DNA from 2 places in the Paenibacillus sp. PsM32 genome. Region 2 is predicted to be linked to the other one. Evidence: predicted binding sites of a transcription regulator. Region 2 holds the regulator's gene; the other holds the start of a gene.
What was found. Region 2 encodes NrdR, which represses ribonucleotide reductase genes. Its sites were predicted from a motif close to AACACNATATATNGTGTT; they were not measured.
Positions count from the first base shown of each region.

Region 1: the regulator NrdR is predicted to act here: its motif matches at 3,947-3,964, upstream of nrdI (class Ib ribonucleoside-diphosphate reductase assembly flavoprotein NrdI).

Region 1 covers NZ_JARUWY010000001.1:1,056,484-1,065,620, forward strand. Annotated here, with positions in the region: gene nrdF (class 1b ribonucleoside-diphosphate reductase subunit beta) at 89-1,057, opposite strand; gene nrdE (class 1b ribonucleoside-diphosphate reductase subunit alpha) at 1,318-3,402, opposite strand; gene nrdI (class Ib ribonucleoside-diphosphate reductase assembly flavoprotein NrdI) at 3,389-3,757, opposite strand; gene QCD85_RS04780 (glycoside hydrolase family 64 protein) at 4,407-5,783, shown strand; gene QCD85_RS04785 (galactokinase) at 5,928-7,226, opposite strand; gene QCD85_RS04790 (helix-turn-helix domain-containing protein) at 7,448-9,137, opposite strand, start outside.
Region 2 covers NZ_JARUWY010000001.1:389,347-398,483, forward strand. Annotated here, with positions in the region: gene QCD85_RS01865 (NACHT domain-containing protein) at 1-1,347, opposite strand, end outside; tRNA gene QCD85_RS01870 (tRNA-Ala) at 1,498-1,570, opposite strand; gene QCD85_RS01875 (ABC transporter substrate-binding protein) at 1,804-2,778, shown strand; tRNA gene QCD85_RS01880 (tRNA-Leu) at 3,048-3,131, shown strand; gene QCD85_RS01885 (aldo/keto reductase) at 3,205-4,167, opposite strand; gene QCD85_RS01890 (tautomerase family protein) at 4,168-4,563, opposite strand; gene QCD85_RS01895 (LysR family transcriptional regulator) at 4,730-5,611, shown strand; gene nrdR (transcriptional regulator NrdR) at 5,820-6,299, opposite strand; gene QCD85_RS01905 (lytic transglycosylase domain-containing protein) at 6,423-6,986, opposite strand; gene coaE (dephospho-CoA kinase) at 6,983-7,579, opposite strand; gene mutM (DNA-formamidopyrimidine glycosylase) at 7,589-8,434, opposite strand; gene polA (DNA polymerase I) at 8,564-9,137, opposite strand, start outside.

The sequences.
Region 1 (9,137 bases), 670 kb from region 2:
CCGCATAGCGGTTATTCCAAAAATGGATCTACAACCAGCGACCGACCGAATGATTTCTTTCCCATAGCGGTTTCTCAAGAAAGCTATTTTAAAAATCAAATTTAAAATCATCATCAGTCAAACGCTCAACGTTCATCGCACGCACATATCCATTTCCTTTTTTCGAGAAAAAGTCATGTTGTTTCGTATGTGTGCTGATCCCGTTGAATACAATCGGATTCACTTCTTCTTCAGCAAATACAGGATCAAAGCCCAAATTCATAAACGCTTTGTTTGCATTGTAACGAAGGAAGATTTTTACATCTTCAGTTAGACCGATTGGATCATAAATCTCTTCTGTATACTTTTCTTCATTCGCATGAAGATACGTCAGTAGACCTTCTAAGATTTCGTAAACGTCTTTTTGCTCGTCTTCTTCAAGATCATTGTAGATTTCTTGTGCAAGTACCCCTACATACACACCGTGAATACTTTCATCACGTAAAATCAGATCAATAATCTCACCGCTACACGTCATTTTACCTTGTCCAGCTAGATAAAGCGGATAGAAAAATCCACTGTAGAACAAATAGCTTTCGAGTAATACAGAAGCCGCCATAGCTAAAAATAGCTCTTTTGGCGAATTAATATTCAAGTAGTACTGACGGATCGTTTCTGCTTTGGTCTGTAGACGTGGATTGTCTTCCACCCATTGGAAAATCTTATCGATCTCTTCTGTAGAAGACAATGTTGTAAAGATACTGCTGTATGATTTCGCATGAATCTGCTCCATCATCGCCATAAAGCCTAATACTGCTTTACGTTGCATCCCTTCGACGTGTTCCAATACTTTCGGCATACCTACGCCACCTTGAATTGTATCAAGTAGAGTAAGTCCTCCAAGCACTTTCATATACGTATCACGTTCGATGTCACTCAATTGAATCCATGACATTTTATCATCAGACAATGGAATTTCATCATCCGTCCAAAATTGCATAATATTTTGATTCCAGAACATCATTGTGAAATCATCATCAGGACGGTTCCAGTTCACAGCTTTGATAGGTCCAGTCATAAGTTAAAATTCCTCCTTTTAAACATTGGATACTACTTATTGCACTTTGGTAAAAGAACACAAGTATGTACTCAAACGGTACAGCCTACATATCGCCAAGCGCTTGCTAAAAGATATGGTGTCGGGCAAAAATCATATTTCATTTGAATCCGATCGTGCTGATGTTGCCAAGCACGTAAAGCATACAAAAAAGCCTAAAAAGGCTTTCTTGTATACTGCATAACTATAGATATTATTTTATAATCAACTACCGAAAAATATTATACCGAGCAAGTAATACACTCTTCTACGCTAAGCAATTTGGTACGTGTATAGTAAAGTGATTTTAGACCTTTGTGTGCTGCATACAGGTAATAACGAGCCAATTGACGAGTCGTTACATCGCTACCTACATGAAGTACTGTTGAAATTCCTTGATCGACATGATTTTGGATTTCAGCAATCAGATCCAATACTTTAAATTGATTCATTTGGTAAGCAGATTTGTAGTAGAAATAGTTATCCTGTTGCATATATGGCATTGGGTAGTAAGTCGTTGAGTTCGCATACGTACGAGTCTCAATTTGTTCTACAATCGGCATTACGCTAGATGTTGCATTTTGGATATATGAAATACTTGCTGTTGGCGCAATCGCCAAACGGTAAGCATGATACAGACCATGTTTCATTACATCAGCTTTCAGGTTCTGCCAGTCTGCTGGTGTTGGGATATACATATCGCCAAACAAATCGCTTGCACGTGTTGTTGCTGGACGATAATCGATTTCTAAATAACGATCAAAGTACGTTCCTTTTGCATATTCTGATTTTTCAAAATCAGCAAAAGTCGTTTGACGATCACGAGCAATTTCCATACTTTTCTCTAATGAGTAGAAATTCATCATCATAAAGAAAGTACGAACAAAGTCTCTTGCTTCGTCACTTTCATACGCAATTTTGTTTTTAGCAAGGTAACCATGCAAGTTCATAACACCAAGACCTACAGAGTGCATTTCACGGTTTGCTTTGGCTACACCCGGTGCATTAGCGATATCTGTCATATCACTAACCGATGTTAGACCCATGATTCCTTCATGAACGGATTCACGAATTTTACCAAGTTCCATGACGTTTACCATATTAAGTGAACCTAAGTTACAGCTAATATCACGACGAATAATATCATCTTGACCATAATCTGTAATCTCAGATGTTTCTTGCAATTGGAAAATTTCTGTACACAAGTTAGACATACGAATCGATCCGATATCTTTTAGTGCATGAGCGTTATTCGCATTACTTTTGTTCATAATATACGGATAACCGGATTCTAATTGTACACTTGCGATTTTGGTTAGCATATCACGAGCACTCATGATTGCTTTCTTTTTGACACGATCATCAGCAAGCAATGTATCGTACATTTCATCGATATCTAGATCATCCAGATATTTACCATACGCTTTGTATACACTATAAGGTGCGAATACATGCAATAGTTCATTATCTGCTGCTAATTGGTAAAAGCGATTCGGTACAACAAGACCGATCGACAATGTTTTGAGGCGTGTGCGCTCGTCTGCATTGATTTTTTTGCTATCCAAGAACTCCATAACGTCCCAGCCGAAAATGTTGTAATACGCTGCGCCAGAACCTTTACGTTGACCCATTTGATCTGCATAGGAGAAAGCATCTTCCATCAGTTTCAATACAGGCATAATTCCTTTTGCTGCACCTTCAACACCTTTGATCGGCTCACCGCGTCCACGAAGTTTGGACAAGTTAACCGCTACACCGCCACCAATTTTCGATAATTGCATACAAGTGTTTAGTACATGGTTAATCGAGTTCAAAGAGTCATCCATTTCTAACAAGAAACAAGAGACCATTTCACCACGACGACTTTTACCTGCATTCAAAAATGTTGGTGTTGCTGGTTGTAGACGTTGTTCCATCATGGATTTGGCAAGAGTTTTGGCATTATCCGCATCCCCGCGTCCCAAGTGAAGCGCCACGACTGCGACACGATCCGCATAATGTTCCAAGTATTGACTACGGTCATTCGTTTTCACTGCATAATCTGTGTAGAACTTGGAAGCCGCCATATAAGATGGAAATTGGAAATCATAACTGTGTGTAATCGCATATACTTCTTCTACATCTTGAGAAGTATAGTTTTTGTACATATCTTCATAATAATCGTTATCGATCATATAACGTACTTTTGTTTTGGTGTCCGGGAAGTTGATACTTTTACGAGCTACCTCTTCCATATATTCTACAACTGCTTCTTTATCTTTATCCAAACGGAAAAATCCACTCTCGTCCCGTTGCATCAGTAAGTTGTTCAATTCAATATGCCGCAATTTTATCTACCTCCTGTTGAAATCGTTGTGCGTCTCCTGTTGTACCTGCTAATTCGAACTTGTACACAACCGGTACATTATAACGTTCTGAGATTAGATCAGCACTCCGAGCGAATTTGTCTCCCCAATTGCGATTGCCACTTGCTGCAACTCCGATCAGGCGATTATGATTTCTCTCCAAAAAATGAACTACCTTATCAGGAATCTGACCAAATCCAGTTGTGTACGTTACCAGTACAAAAGGTTCATCCAACGTCAGCGCCTCATCAATCTGTACAGCTTGTACAGCAGGTAATTTTAATTTGTTGATAAATCGTTTTACATTGCCTGTTTTGGAATCATAAGCAATTAGCATGGTTGTGACATCTCCTTCTCGGTTCAATATGTAGTACTGTTCATCCGTTCAATCACTATATAAATACAGATAACAATGATCTAATATCATATAAGTGTTATCTACTCTAGCGCGTATAATTAGCTATAACCTATATATTACCTGCTCAAACATCGTAACCGCAATATATAGAAGGCTTTATCAAAGATATACGCTATATATAGTGTTGTCAATAGGAACTGAAGGTCTACATCTTGGCCCAAACATGCCTTAAAAACGGTCTATTTTTTCAAAATATCAAGTAAAACGGGCACTTCTTTGAACACGTATTTTACATACATCGCGATAATCATTTATAAAAAAATAATTTTCTTGACATACTAGATATAGTACATATCGTTTAACTTTTGCCGAACATTTCCAGATTATGCAGTGAACATAAATTCACTTTAAAATGAACATAAATTCCGGTCTATTTAGACGCTCAAGTATAAAACTTTAGCTGTTATTGAACAAAAAAGCAAATAAAAATTTCTTTAATTTAAGAAATCTTAGCATAGAAATACACAGGAGAATTAGACATGCTTTTTGTATTGTATTTATTACCATATATTGAAATAATTAAAAGCGAACGTGGAATCGCATACAATTTGAATAGGAGGATATGTGTATGAAGAAAATGGGTTACTTCTTGCTTTTATCTATGCTTGTTCTTGTCAGCAGTCTTTTTACACCAGCATCATCTTCGGTATCGGCAGCAGATTATACTCAAGGGGTTACTACATCCGGGACAACAGCCACTATCTGGTTCTCTTCCAACGTAAATACTTCCTGGGTCGATGTGCATTACTCGGTGAACTCGGGTAATCTGCAAAATCTACGAATGACCTATGACAGTGGATCTAAACGTTATGTACAAAATGTCGCCAGTGTATCATCAGGTCAGGTGATCCAATATTCATTTACGTACAATAATGGAACAGCCGCTTATGACACATCGAAATTTAGCTATACGGTCACAACAGGTTCAACCCCACCTCCCAATTCTGGAACAGGTGACAATTCGATCTATAGTATCCCAGCGTCATCTATACCGAACGCTACAGGGAATGGAGCATTATCTTTCAAATTATTAAATGGTACCAAAGGTACTTATGCTGATAATCAGATCTATTGGGGGATTCTAGGAATTAATCCTGCCACCAAACAATGGAGTTATCTTGATAACAATGGTCAATTGAAACCGATCTCGACGGCTCTCAATAATGCGACAGGGCATTTAACCAAGAACGGAGTGAATTACGCTAACATTTATAGCACGATCAGTCAGATCAACTGGGTGAGTATGCCCAAAATTGATTCTGGGCGGATGTTTATCTGCGTAGGCTCTCCATGTTATATCAAAACATATGATGATGGATTCGCAGGACCTGATATTAATAATACGGCTGATCCGAACCGTAATATCTATTTCGACTTTGTTGAATTTACTGTAGACGGTACAGGATATCATGGAAATACTACTCGTGTAGATGGTTTTGGATTTCCTTTACAACACCGCCTTGTCAATCGTGCAGGTAATTATGATCAGACGGTAGGCGAATTGGAATCCGAGACACGTGCAGGTCTATTTAGTAAGTATCGGAGTGAAGTTCCGGCTGCCTTCCAATCTCTTGCCGATGTACAAGCTCCGTATCGTATCGTAGCACCGATTCATGGCGCATTCGGGGTAAATGGTACGCAAGCTAATTATTTTGCTGGATACAGCAATTACAGCACGCAGGAGATCCTACTGTGTAATGGTCGACTGGCAGAGGATTCAGGTACATGTTCAGCGATCAATCGACATGTGTACGACAACCAAGCCAATTGGAACAATCCTGCTCAATATTACAAAGCTGCACCTGCTAATTACTACGCGAAGTTCTGGCATGATCACAGTATCAACCGCTTAGCATATGGATTTGCTTATGATGATTACAATCAACAAGCTTCATATCTTGAAGTGGGTGATCCAAAAGGATTGATTATCCGCGTCGGCTGGTAAACGTATCTATAATTGCGTGATATAAAAAGCCTGCTTCTACGGTCAATGTTAATTTGACGGTGTAGAAGCAGGCTTTTTTTCAGTGATTGGCTTGTAAAATATCAGGTAGGTGATTCTACAATAGATATTACAAAAATGTATTCTTTAATTAAGGTGGTTGTTCAAGCAGATAGATCCATGTTGACGTACATTGATGATATACGTAGATGTGCCTAACGTTTTTTCGATCAATGCTGTGTATTCACTCACTAATGTTTTTGGCAAAATAGTCAAAATAACCCCTGCAAATCCGCCACCATGTACACGACAAGCACCTGCTTGCTTTTGCTTCAAGAAAATCTCAGTGATTGCTAAAGCGATAGAAATACTTTGCTCACGGGTATGAGAATCTTGATATACGTTTTGAAGCCATTTCCATGATGAATTACCAGAGCCTGTAATCAATTCTAAGAAATGATCCCATTCGTTCGATTGTAGTGCTTTCACTTGCTCATCGACACGATCATTTTCTTCTAAGAAATGCAGTGCACGCAATATAGCACGATCCCCTGTTTGTTCCCGAAGGCTTGCTAGATTGCTGTATACTTCTTCCAGCGTAATCTGACGACACACTTCATGACCCAGCGCTTCCGCAACCGCCTTCATTTCTTCCGGTACCGCAGCATAGTCAGCAGTCAGATCGGCATGGTTACCTCCTGTGTTCACGATGACCATCTCATACCCTTGTGCATTGAAATCATACGGTACATGTTGAATCGCAGGTTCTTTGGGATTGATAAAATCGATTGCGATTAATCCGCCATGCGCACAAGCCATTTGATCTAATAATCCAGAGGGTTTGTTCCAGAATTTATTTTCAGCATATTGTCCAATTCGAGCCATATTTACGATATCAACTTGACTATTATTGTAGAACGTATTTAGGATGCTAGTGATTAACATTTCAAAAGAAGCTGAAGAACTAAGCCCGGAAGCTGCTAATACATTGGTAGATACATAAGCATTGAATCCGCCTACATGTAATCCCCATTGAACAAAGCCAGCAACGATTCCGCGAATAAGCGCTAGTGTACCGCCTTCGCCTGCTACAGGCTCTAATTCAGAAGTATGGATTTTGTACACATCTTTATAGCCCTCAGACACAATCGTAATATAAGGTTCATCTACAGGTACAGCAGCACTAATCGTATCTAGATTGATACTTGTTGCCAATACTTTACCGTAGTTATGGTCTGTATGATTACCACCAATTTCACTTCTACCTGGAGAACTGAATAATTGAATATTGCCATCTCCAAATTGTTGATGATAGTTGTTCATAAGTTGTTGATAACGCTTCAACTGATACTGTACTTGTTCTTGTCCATACATTTCTACAAGTAGTTGGTTCATCTTCTCCGTATTGTATTGTTCCAAGTTCTCTGTAACCGTTCTCAATCGCATCCTAAATATCCCCTTTAATATTAAAAATAGTTGTTCCTATGATGGTAGTATTTGTTCCTATATTAATTGTACTGAAATTTTGCGAAATTGTCAGGGGTATTGTTGCAATCATTCTGCACTTTTGGGAATAGTATTGTAGACAGCCATCATTGTAGACAGTGTTATACAGTCTATTCATCTATAATCATGGCTGTAAATGATTTATCTTTTAAACTATTAACTTACTGCATTAAATAACCAACTTGAATATGAAGTTGCCTTTCTAAAGCAAGACCATCATCGTAAGCAAACTCTTCTAATTTCAAGCCATAGATTTGTCCATTTTGTACAGCAGGCAATTGACTCCACATTGGATGTTGTTGCATCATCGATTCCATATTTTCTAACCACTGAGCCGGCGCTACCACAAACATATGATCTGCTGCATAATGTGGCAACAAATGCTCTTCGATAAATTTGAATCCACCTGCTTCAAATACTTCGTGACGAATCGGATACGGCGGATGTAATTTGAGCGATCGATACAGATTATATCCTGCACGTGTACCTTCTCCCCAGATTGCAATCTGATGGTCGCCTCGAATTTCATATAGACCTACTGTCTGCTCTGTAATATGTTCCAATGCTAACTCATGTCTGGCTGTTTCGATTTGATACTGATAACGTTTTATCCATTCTTGCGCTTGCACCTGACGATTTAAGACTTGCCCTAAATAAAGCAATTCATCAATATGATTTCTTCTTCCCCATTCAACGATAAATAAAGGCGCAATCTCTCTTAATTGTGCATACAACTGAGGATGTTCCAACACACAATCCGCTACAATAATAAGATCAGGTTTCGTCTCTTCGGTAATCGTAGCAGGCAACTCAAATTTCCATTCACTTGGCGGTTGATTGTCCCCTTTGTTAATATGCCAGATTGGGACTGACGATAATTCTTCTTCTATTAACATCGAGTATTGATTGATCTCTAGCGCAGTGACTACTGGAGTAATTCCTAACGCTAACAATGTTCCTGCAAATGGAAATGAAGCTACACGAGTTGTTCCTTTACGCGCTCGAAATGTACCGGGTGTCATCCCTGTAAATGAACGGAACTTTTTACTTAAATAAATACCATCACTGTATCCGATCTGCTCGGCGATATGATGCAAAGTATGATCTGTGCATAACAATTGCTCTTTGGCTTTGTTCATACGCCAGATCGCTAGATAATCAGAAAAGGTGTATCCGATTTCTTTTTTGAATACTTCGGAAAAGTAATGCGGATGTAATCGGGTCTGTGCTGCTACATTTTCACGAGTCAGTAGCTGTTCTGATGCATATCTAATATAACTAGCCACCTGTTGCATCGAACGATTTAAGCATTTGTGATGACGATAATCATTCAAACTGCTGAGAAGTTGTAACAATTCATGCAAGATCACATGAGTATGATCGATATCTTGATTCATATATTGAGCGATCTCCTGAATCAACGTAAACAAACGTTCATCCTGAGGATGTACAATCGCTCCATGTTCAGGCAGACTTTCATAACTTAATTCATAACTCATCCGATCGGTATAATCATTCATTAATTCATAACGCTCACAAGTGATGATATGTAAAAAGCCAACTTCACTATAGGAAAGTTGTAGTTCAACATTTGGATGGATGACTAACAAATCACCAGCTTGCAAATACCATGTTTCAGGTTGATCCTTAGATGGAGTATCTACAGTTGCAATAGCTCTAACCGTCAATGTGCCTTTTTCGACAGCAATAATCGTAAAATATTCTGCATATAATGGAGTCATAAATACAGCACGTTTATTCATAACAGCATGCGTAGGAGTAAGATGAAAAGAGTAGATTGATTTGCATATATCTAATATCGGATGTATGGCTGGCTGAATCATAAAAGAA
Region 2 (9,137 bases):
AACTGTGAGTAAACTTGTTAAAAAACCGTTCTGGATTAATATTTCACTTTGTCTAAGGAATTCTTGCATATTTTGGGCATTAAATTGTTTTAATTTTATCATATTTAGTAAATAATCTTTTATTTGTTTAATATTTACCTTGCAGACATCATATACAATTCTAGTTTTTGGAATAAATCCTTGTCCTCTTGAAGTAATAATAATTTTATTATGTTTATTTGTAACTTCAAAAAAAGAGCTTATTAATTCGTTTAAATACTGTCTATCCTCTTTTTCAACTTCATCTAAGGCATCAAACAAAATAAGACATCTACCCGCTTTTAAGAAATATCTCAAAAAGTTCTTAGTTATAGAATCACTATCTAAACCAGTATTATATATAATACTGTCTACTAAAAAATCTTCAATTGAATACGAAGATTTCATTTGAGAGTTAATTTTAAATTGCTTCAAATCACAATATATCGGTATTAGTTTATCTGAATTGTGAAGACTCATTTCTGAGAATTTGTTTATTACATTTTTTAAGAATAATGACTTACCAAACCCTGCACCACCAATAACAGAAACCATATTAGATTCTTTAAACAAATCAATCCATTTAATTGGCTCAGAAATAGAAATGTTTTCTTTTAAGTGTGCGAAATCAGCTTCATTACTATATTTTGTATTTTGCCCATTAACTTCATTAACATAAAATTCAGGAAAAACATAAAAAGAATATAATTCAAGCTCATCAATTCCATATACATGACTTTTTTTATTACGTGCTCTTAAAATTTTTAAATAATCAGACTTCACTTTCTCAAAATCTTCATTAATATTAGAATATTCATTAATTTCAAAATTAGAGATAATTCGTTTTTCCATCTCATGTAGGCTATTGTTAATAAAATATAATACTCCTACATTTTCAGCTGTTAGAGTACTTATTAACTTTTTCTCTATTATATCAATAATAAAATCGAAATATTTTTTTGTGAAATAAAAATTAATATTTTTTTGGACATTTTTTTCAACAAAATTTACTGCTTGTTGAGATAAATAATTTGTAAAAGTATCTTTATCTAACATAAATTTTATTTTTTTATTAGATTGCATTTTTCGAAAAGTAGAATAATCTATATATTCTGTAAAATCTCTTAAAGTATTAGGATGACTTAAGAAGTCTATAAAGCTTCCAGAATCTAATTCAGTATCTTTAAATTCATCAATAAACTTATTTATTTCATTACACAAAGTTTTTAGGCGTGTTCTATTCTTATATTCTTTAAAAATATCCATTAATAAGGAAGTACTTATATTTATTAAAGTAGGGATTAAAAAGCTGCTAGTAATAGAACTCATATCATTCTCCTTGATTATAGTATTAAAAGAAAAATAAACCAAAATGTGTATTAATAAAAATCTTATAGTAATTTTTGCTAAATGACAATAAAAAATCTTAAATACAAAAGTCCGCTAAACACGAAAAGTGTCTAGCGGACTTTTATTCTATGGAGCCTAGGGGGATCGAACCCCTGACCTCATCGCTGCCAGCGATGCGCTCTCCCAGCTGAGCTAAGGCCCCATGAATATGAAATTGTAACTATGTAACGCAACAACTACATTAATTTATCACATCCACCTGTACCTCGTCAAGAAGCATCCTTTTACATCACTTCCTCCCTTATCTGCAACCTCAATTCATACTCGTAACACCGCAGTCTGTGACAAGCGGGTGACAGTTGGGCGGAAGCGTTGACTTTGGTTCTGTGTGTATTGGTATAATGAAGTATAGTACTCAGAAAAGAGGCGAAAGCATTGAAATTTAATACCACTTATGCCAAAGCAGGATTGGGATTACTCCTAATGTTGGTTTTTTTGACGGCTTGCGGACAGCCTAAAGAAACGCGTGCCGATATTTTCAATCCAAACGGGATCAAAACGATGCCGATCAATGATTCTTTTGGAACCGTTAGTATTCCTGTATCTCCAAAGCGTATTGCGGTCACTAGCCAGTATGCACTGGATTATCTGAATGCGATTGATGTGAATGTGGCACTGGCTCCTAAGCCGAATGAAAGCAATCCTTTTCCTATCTATATGACAGATGAAGAAAAGAACAATATTTCACTGATCGAAGGCGAAGGTACAGACATCAATCTATCTGCATTGAAAGGGCAAAAGCCTGATTTGATCTTTACCAATAATAGCGATCGTGCGGTATATGATGAATTGTCCAAGATCGCACCTACAATCTATATTGCGCAAATGAATGATTGGCGTAGTGAGCTGTATAATTATGGCACAATCGTTGATAAAGAAACCGCAGTAAAGCAGTTTTTGAATGCATTTCAGCAAGCAACCAATGCAAGCAAATCGAAGCTAACGCCGATTATCGGTACATCTACTGTAGCAGCGGCTTCGATGACCAAAGACGGTATGACATTATACAACAATGCCAAAAATGGTGTCGGCGAAGTGATGTATCAGGATATGGCACTGAAAGCTCCGGCTAATTTGCCAACAGATACAGTATCTGCTCCAGCCACAGTTGCACAATTGCAAAGTATCAATCCAGATTATCTGTTTATCTCTACAGGGGTTAAAAACGATACAACAGAAGCATTGACCAAACGCATGACAGCTACAGCAGACGGTGCTACATGGAATCAATTAACAGCCGTACAAAACGGGCATGTCTATATTGTAGATCCTTCCTTTTTCAATAATACCCCTCCTGCTAAAACGTATGTATTAGAAACGATTTTGAAAAAAGTAGAAGGTAACTCTTAATCTAGTCAGTCTTCTGAATGATGATTTTATAACAAAATTGCTTATGTAAAGAAACAACGATGAATCAGCGTCCCTTTTGATAAATATCGGGAACAGCTTATATGATTCATCGTTGTTTTTTGTTGGATGTTAATTACGTTGATACAACAAGCAAAAAAACTTGTATTCACTTTTCAAATCCGATATAATCGTACTTACGGTGATTTATTCACCACTCCCACATTGACTTCTTAGACATACTTCATGATTAATGTGGAAGTTACATATTCGCGGTCATGGCGGAATTGGCAGACGCGCACGGTTCAGGTCCGTGTGGGCTTACCCCCGTGGAGGTTCGAGTCCTCTTGACCGCATCCTTATTGTTTACTAAGCTTGTCTCGTATATTGCGGGATGGGCTTTTTTATATTTCTATTGCTTTAAGATATTCAATAAATAGATGCTATATGTTCTCTTAATGATGCAGGCATAGCTCCAAATTGTAGAACTTGCTCTATTTCATCGATATGCGCTGTACGACTTGCTCCGATCAGCATCGAATCAACTTGCGGATGTTCCATTGTCCACCAGAGCACTAACTGTACCAGCGTGCATCCTACTTCTTCTGCTATTTGACGGTACGTATCGACTTTGGCGAAGTTCTCGTTGGTAAAATAGTGCTTAATCCGTTCTTCTCCTTTAGCCAGGCGACTTTCGACAGGAATGTCTTGCAGTGATCTATACCTTCCTGCTAATATCCCTCTTGCTAATGGGCTGTAAATAATCTTGCCGATACCCACTTGCTCACAGTAAGGAAATACTTCTTGTTCTACTGCACGAGCAAGCAAATTGAACTCAGATTGAATCGAAGCACATGCTGTCCATTGATGTGTATGACTGATCTCATAAGCAGAACGTAGCTGATCTACAGCAAAGTTGGAATAACCAATCGCTCTAACTTTACCTTGTTGCACTAGCTCATGTAATACAAATAACGTTTCTTCCAGTGGAGTATGAGGATCGAACTCATGGACTTGATACAGATCGATATAATCGGTTTGCAGACGTTGGAGCGAACGGTCGATCTGTTGTGTAATATGCTGGCGTGACAATCCTTCGTCCATCTTGCCCTCACCCATACGCATGCCTACTTTGGTCGCAAGTATAACCTGATCTCGTTTTCCTTTAAGAATATTTCCAATCATCTGCTCGCCTAATCCATCTCCGATATGATCGATATCTTGCCTTTTTCCATAAAAGTTAGCAGTGTCGATCAGAGTCATACCGATATCTAGACTTTGATCTATAATACGTTGTGAAGCAGATGCATCGATCCATCTTCCAAATGCCATCGTTCCCAGACCTACTTTGGATACTGGAATATTCGATTTACCTAATATCTGCTTATCCATTCAATTGTTCTCCTTAACCATCTGTGCCAATCCACTTCCAAATGACCAGTCTTCGAATTCAGTCTCGACCAATATAATAAATACATCTTCGATCCGAATACCCACTTGTTGTGCTAGCGCTGTCGCTAACTGTTTATACAGATTTGTCTTCTTGACCACGCCTCGACCAGACTTCAAGGTAATCTGGATATATAATAATCCATCTGAACGATCTCCTTGTAAATAGTGTCGATCATATACAAACTGTTCTGGCTGATGACTATGAAAGACTTGAAAACAATCATTCTCCGGTACATCACAACAATCGATTAAAGCGGATAAAATAACCTGACTCATCTGTTGTAACTGTTCTGCATTGTACTGATTATGCATATAACTTACTCTTGTAAATGGCATATCGCTGATCCTCCATACGATTGAATTGGTTGATACTGATACAAGCTTTTATGAATACTCTGATTGTATCTATATTCTCTTTATTTATATAATAGATAATAATCATAAAGATCATTCATTTTACCGATAAAGATAGTAAAAGGAAAATCTACTAAGGAGGTGCATTATGGATTTAACAGAATTGATTGCTTTTCAGACCGTGATGCAAGAAGGTACCTTTGTCAGAGCAGCCGAAAAGCTGAATTATGCTCAATCAACAATTACTAACCAGATCAAACGATTAGAAAAAGAATTAGGATTGACTTTGTTTTATCGTAATTGGGAAGCGACCTTAACACCTGCCGGGCAACGATTTGCTGAACAAGTCGATCAATTAATCCATCACTGGCGGTATGTCGGTGATATAGCCAAGCAATTGAATGAAGAAGAAATAGGTACTTTACAGATTGGTGTCACAGAGACATGGGCAGATCGTTATTTACCAGCTATTTTATATCAATTTCGGCAATATCGACCCAAAATTACTTGTGAGATTATAGTCGGCAATTCGACTTTTTTGGAAGAGTGTCTACAACAGGAGAAAATATCGTTAGCTTTATGCGCAGATTCGGAGTCGTCTCACCATTATGTATTTGAACCTTTACACCAAGAATCAATCTCGCTGATTATACCGGCTAATCATGTATTGGCGAATACCCAAGCAGTGACTATCGACGAGTTATTATCACATCTGTTGATTATCGGGCAATCGTCGTGCAAGTATCGCTTTCAAGTGGAAAAAGCTTTTAGAACGTATGAGCAAGAACCGTTATTTTACACGATTAATCAACTTTCTTTAATTCCGCTTTATGCTGAACAATTAAATGGGATCGGGATTGTACCGTCTTCTTTGAGTGTAGATGATACGTATACTGTTTTACCTTTTCCTTCTGTAGATCACCATTTGCAGATTGGCATTTTACAACCCCGGCGTATCAAATATAACAGCGGTATGCAGCAACTTTTTGTAGAAGAAGTTCGGAAGTATTTTAAAAATCTCCGTGAATAGTAATCTTCAATTTGATATGGATTCAATCATAAATCGTAGTCGCTTCCATGCTTTTATAAAGAAATCGCCATGTATAAATATAAGATCACAAGAATAAGCAATATACCAAAAAGAGCACTCTACTTGTTACTGTAGAAGTGCTCTTTTTTTGAAATATACAATAGACGTTCATACCTTTATTAGCAATCTTAATGCGATCTAACAGGAATTAGCTATTTGAGCTATCGCTCTCGTCTTCTTTTGACAGCAGACCTTTGAGTTCTTTCATAAACATATTAATATCTTTAAATTGACGATATACCGAAGCAAACCGCACATAAGCTACTTCATCGACAGGATACAACTGTTCCATGACTAATTCGCCTACAGCACGACTTTCCACTTCTGCCATCGCTGTAGTATGTAGACTTTTTTCCACTTCAGAGACGATCATATCCAGTTGATCTACCGATACCGGACGTTTCTCACAAGCGCGAATCAGACCGCGCAGGATTTTGTCGCGACTAAATTCTTCACGACTTCCATCTTTTTTGATCACAATTAGCGGTGTTTCTTCCACCATCTCGAACGTCGTAAAACGGCGATTGCAACTTTCACACTCACGTCTACGACGAATCGATTTATTATCATTGGCTGGACGGGAATCCAGCACCTTGGTTCCATTGTGACTGCAATATGGACATTTCATTGCTCACGTCACTTCCTTTCTCGCCAACCGTTCATTCGGACATCATTTCAGTTAAGTTCATGCATATATATTCAGGATGTGAGTAAATATGAGTTACAGAATCCAACATAGTGCTTGTTCGATCTAAAAGGCATCGTATAATTCAGTATACTGCTTATAATAATATAATACACGTTGGACATAATGTCTCGTTTCCCCGAAAGGAATATCTTTGACATCTTCTAATGTACCGTCCCATTTGCCGGAACTTAGCCATGATTTTACATTACCAGGACCTGCATTGTAGGCTGCAATTACAGCGATTTTGTTACCACCGAACTGACGATTAAGCTGTCTAAGGTACCATGTACCAATCTGAATATTCGGATCGATCTCATGCTTGACCGTTTCCAGTGACATGTTGTCCAAGTGTGCTTGCTCCATAATCCATTGCGCCGTATTCGGCATCAGTTGCATAATACCGAGTGCGCCTTTTTTGGATTCCATACTGGGCTTAAAGTTAGTCTCGACTCGAATAATAGAAGCAACTAGAAAAGGATCGACTTCATAAGCAGACGCATGAGCACGAATCTCTTCTTTATACTCTATCGGATAAATCCATCCTAGCCAGCGACTATTGAAAAAAACCACAATCACAACAAGCACGAATAGCGGTAAAAGAAATCGTTTACGAACCAATTTCTTCATGAAAGACCTTTACTCTGCCAGAACTGTTCCAATTGAGCATACGTGTCCTCAAGGGTACCGCTATTATCAATTACAATGTCAGCTACTTTTTTCTTTTGCTCAATATCCATCTGAGCGTTAATCCGTTTCCAGGCTTGTTCTTCATTAAGTCCATCGCGTGAGATCAGACGCTGTAATTGAACAGGCTGAGGCACATATACGACCATAATCTGATCAAACGTATAGACCCCTTTGGCTTCCAACAACAGCGGAATATCTGCTACAACCAGTGTATCTGGATACTGCTGTTCTAACTCTACCGTACGTGTCTGAATCAATTCACGAATCGCTGGATGCGTAATATCTTCAAGCGACTTCCGTTCTTCGGGATGGGTGAAGATATGTTCCCCTAACTTTTTGCGATTCAGTGTTCCGTCTGCTTGCAACATGTCTGTGCCAAAGCGTTCTACCACTTGAGACAGCACAGGATGATTCGGCATCATCACTTCCCGCGCAATCAGATCCGCATCAATCAGCTTGGCTCCTTTGGATGATAACCATGCCGAGACAGAACTTTTACCTGTGGCGATTCCTCCGGTTAACCCGATATTCATGATATCACCTCAATGTTTCTGACGAGTAGGTAGCGGCTGACACACCGGACAAAAGTGTGTTCCTCTTCCGCCGACAACCGTCTTCTCGACAAGTGTTCCGCATTCATAACAAGGTTCTGCTTTACGACCATAAATACGTAGACTGTGCTGGAACATGCCCATTTCGCCTTGACCATTTACATAGGACTTGATCGACGAACCACCTGCTTCTACAGCATCTGCAAGTGTGGACACTATCGCTTCATGCAGACGGGTTAATTGTTCTGCTGACAATGTATTAGCAATCTGCTCTGGATGAATCCCCGAACGGAACAACGCTTCATCGACATAAATATTTCCGATCCCTACCACATACTTCTGATTGAGCAATACAGGCTTAATCATCGTACGGCGCTTGCTCATCATATGGATAAATTGCTCTGCTGTAAATTCCGGTGCAAGAGGTTCAAGCCCCAGATGCATCAGTGGCTTCGACTGCAAATCTTCATCTTTTTTGAACAAATGCATTGTACCGAATTGACGCACATCTTTGTACCGAAGTTCAGTACCATCTGTAAAATGAAAAATCACATGAGTATGCTTCTCAACAGGTTCATCCTGAGTATAGACCCCATAGCGCCCTTCCATACGTAAATGAGAAACCAATACCAAATGATCCATCACAATACGCAAAAACTTCCCGCGACGCTCTACTTTCTCAATCGTATGCCCTTGAAGCTCTATCTCAAACTGCTTATGATCATCTGGCAATTGAACAATACGTGGTAAAGATACCGTAACATGATCAATCGTTTTGCCGGCAACCAAGGTGTTTAACGTGCGTCTAACTGTTTCTACTTCCGGCAATTCCGGCATAACCTTTCACCTTACCTTTAATATAATAAATTTATTTTATATTGAATGAATTTGGATGTCCTTCTACATGCTCGGAGAGGAACTACCATCCCTCCGCTTCGCTTCTCTACCCTTTTAATTATAGACTATTTACTTCGCTTCATACCAGTTCGCACCATAGCTTACTTCAGCTTTGAGAGGAACCGATAAAGACAATGCTTTTTCCATCACTTCTGGTACCAATGTCTTCATTTGTTCTAGCTCATCAGCAGGGACTTCAAATACCAATTCATCATGTACTTGAAGAAGCATACGGCTGTTTAACTTATGGTCTTTGAGCGCTTGATCCATATGCACCATCGCTAATTTGATAATATCTGCGGCTGTACCTTGAATCGGTGTATTCATCGCTGTACGATTTGCAAAAGAGCGCAGATTAAAGTTAGACGAGTTGATATCCGGTAGATAACGACGACGTTCTAACATCGTTTTAACGAAGCCGTCTTTTTTCGCTTCGACTACGATATCATCCATATAACGGCTAACGCCTTTGAATACTTCTAGATATTGATTGATAAAGTCGCCTGCTTCTTTACGAGTAATGCCTAGATTTTGAGATAATCCATAATCACTGATTCCGTAGACAATACCGAAGTTAACCGCTTTGGCAGAACGACGCATATCGCCATCGACTTGCTCTTTGGTCACGCCGAATACATCCATC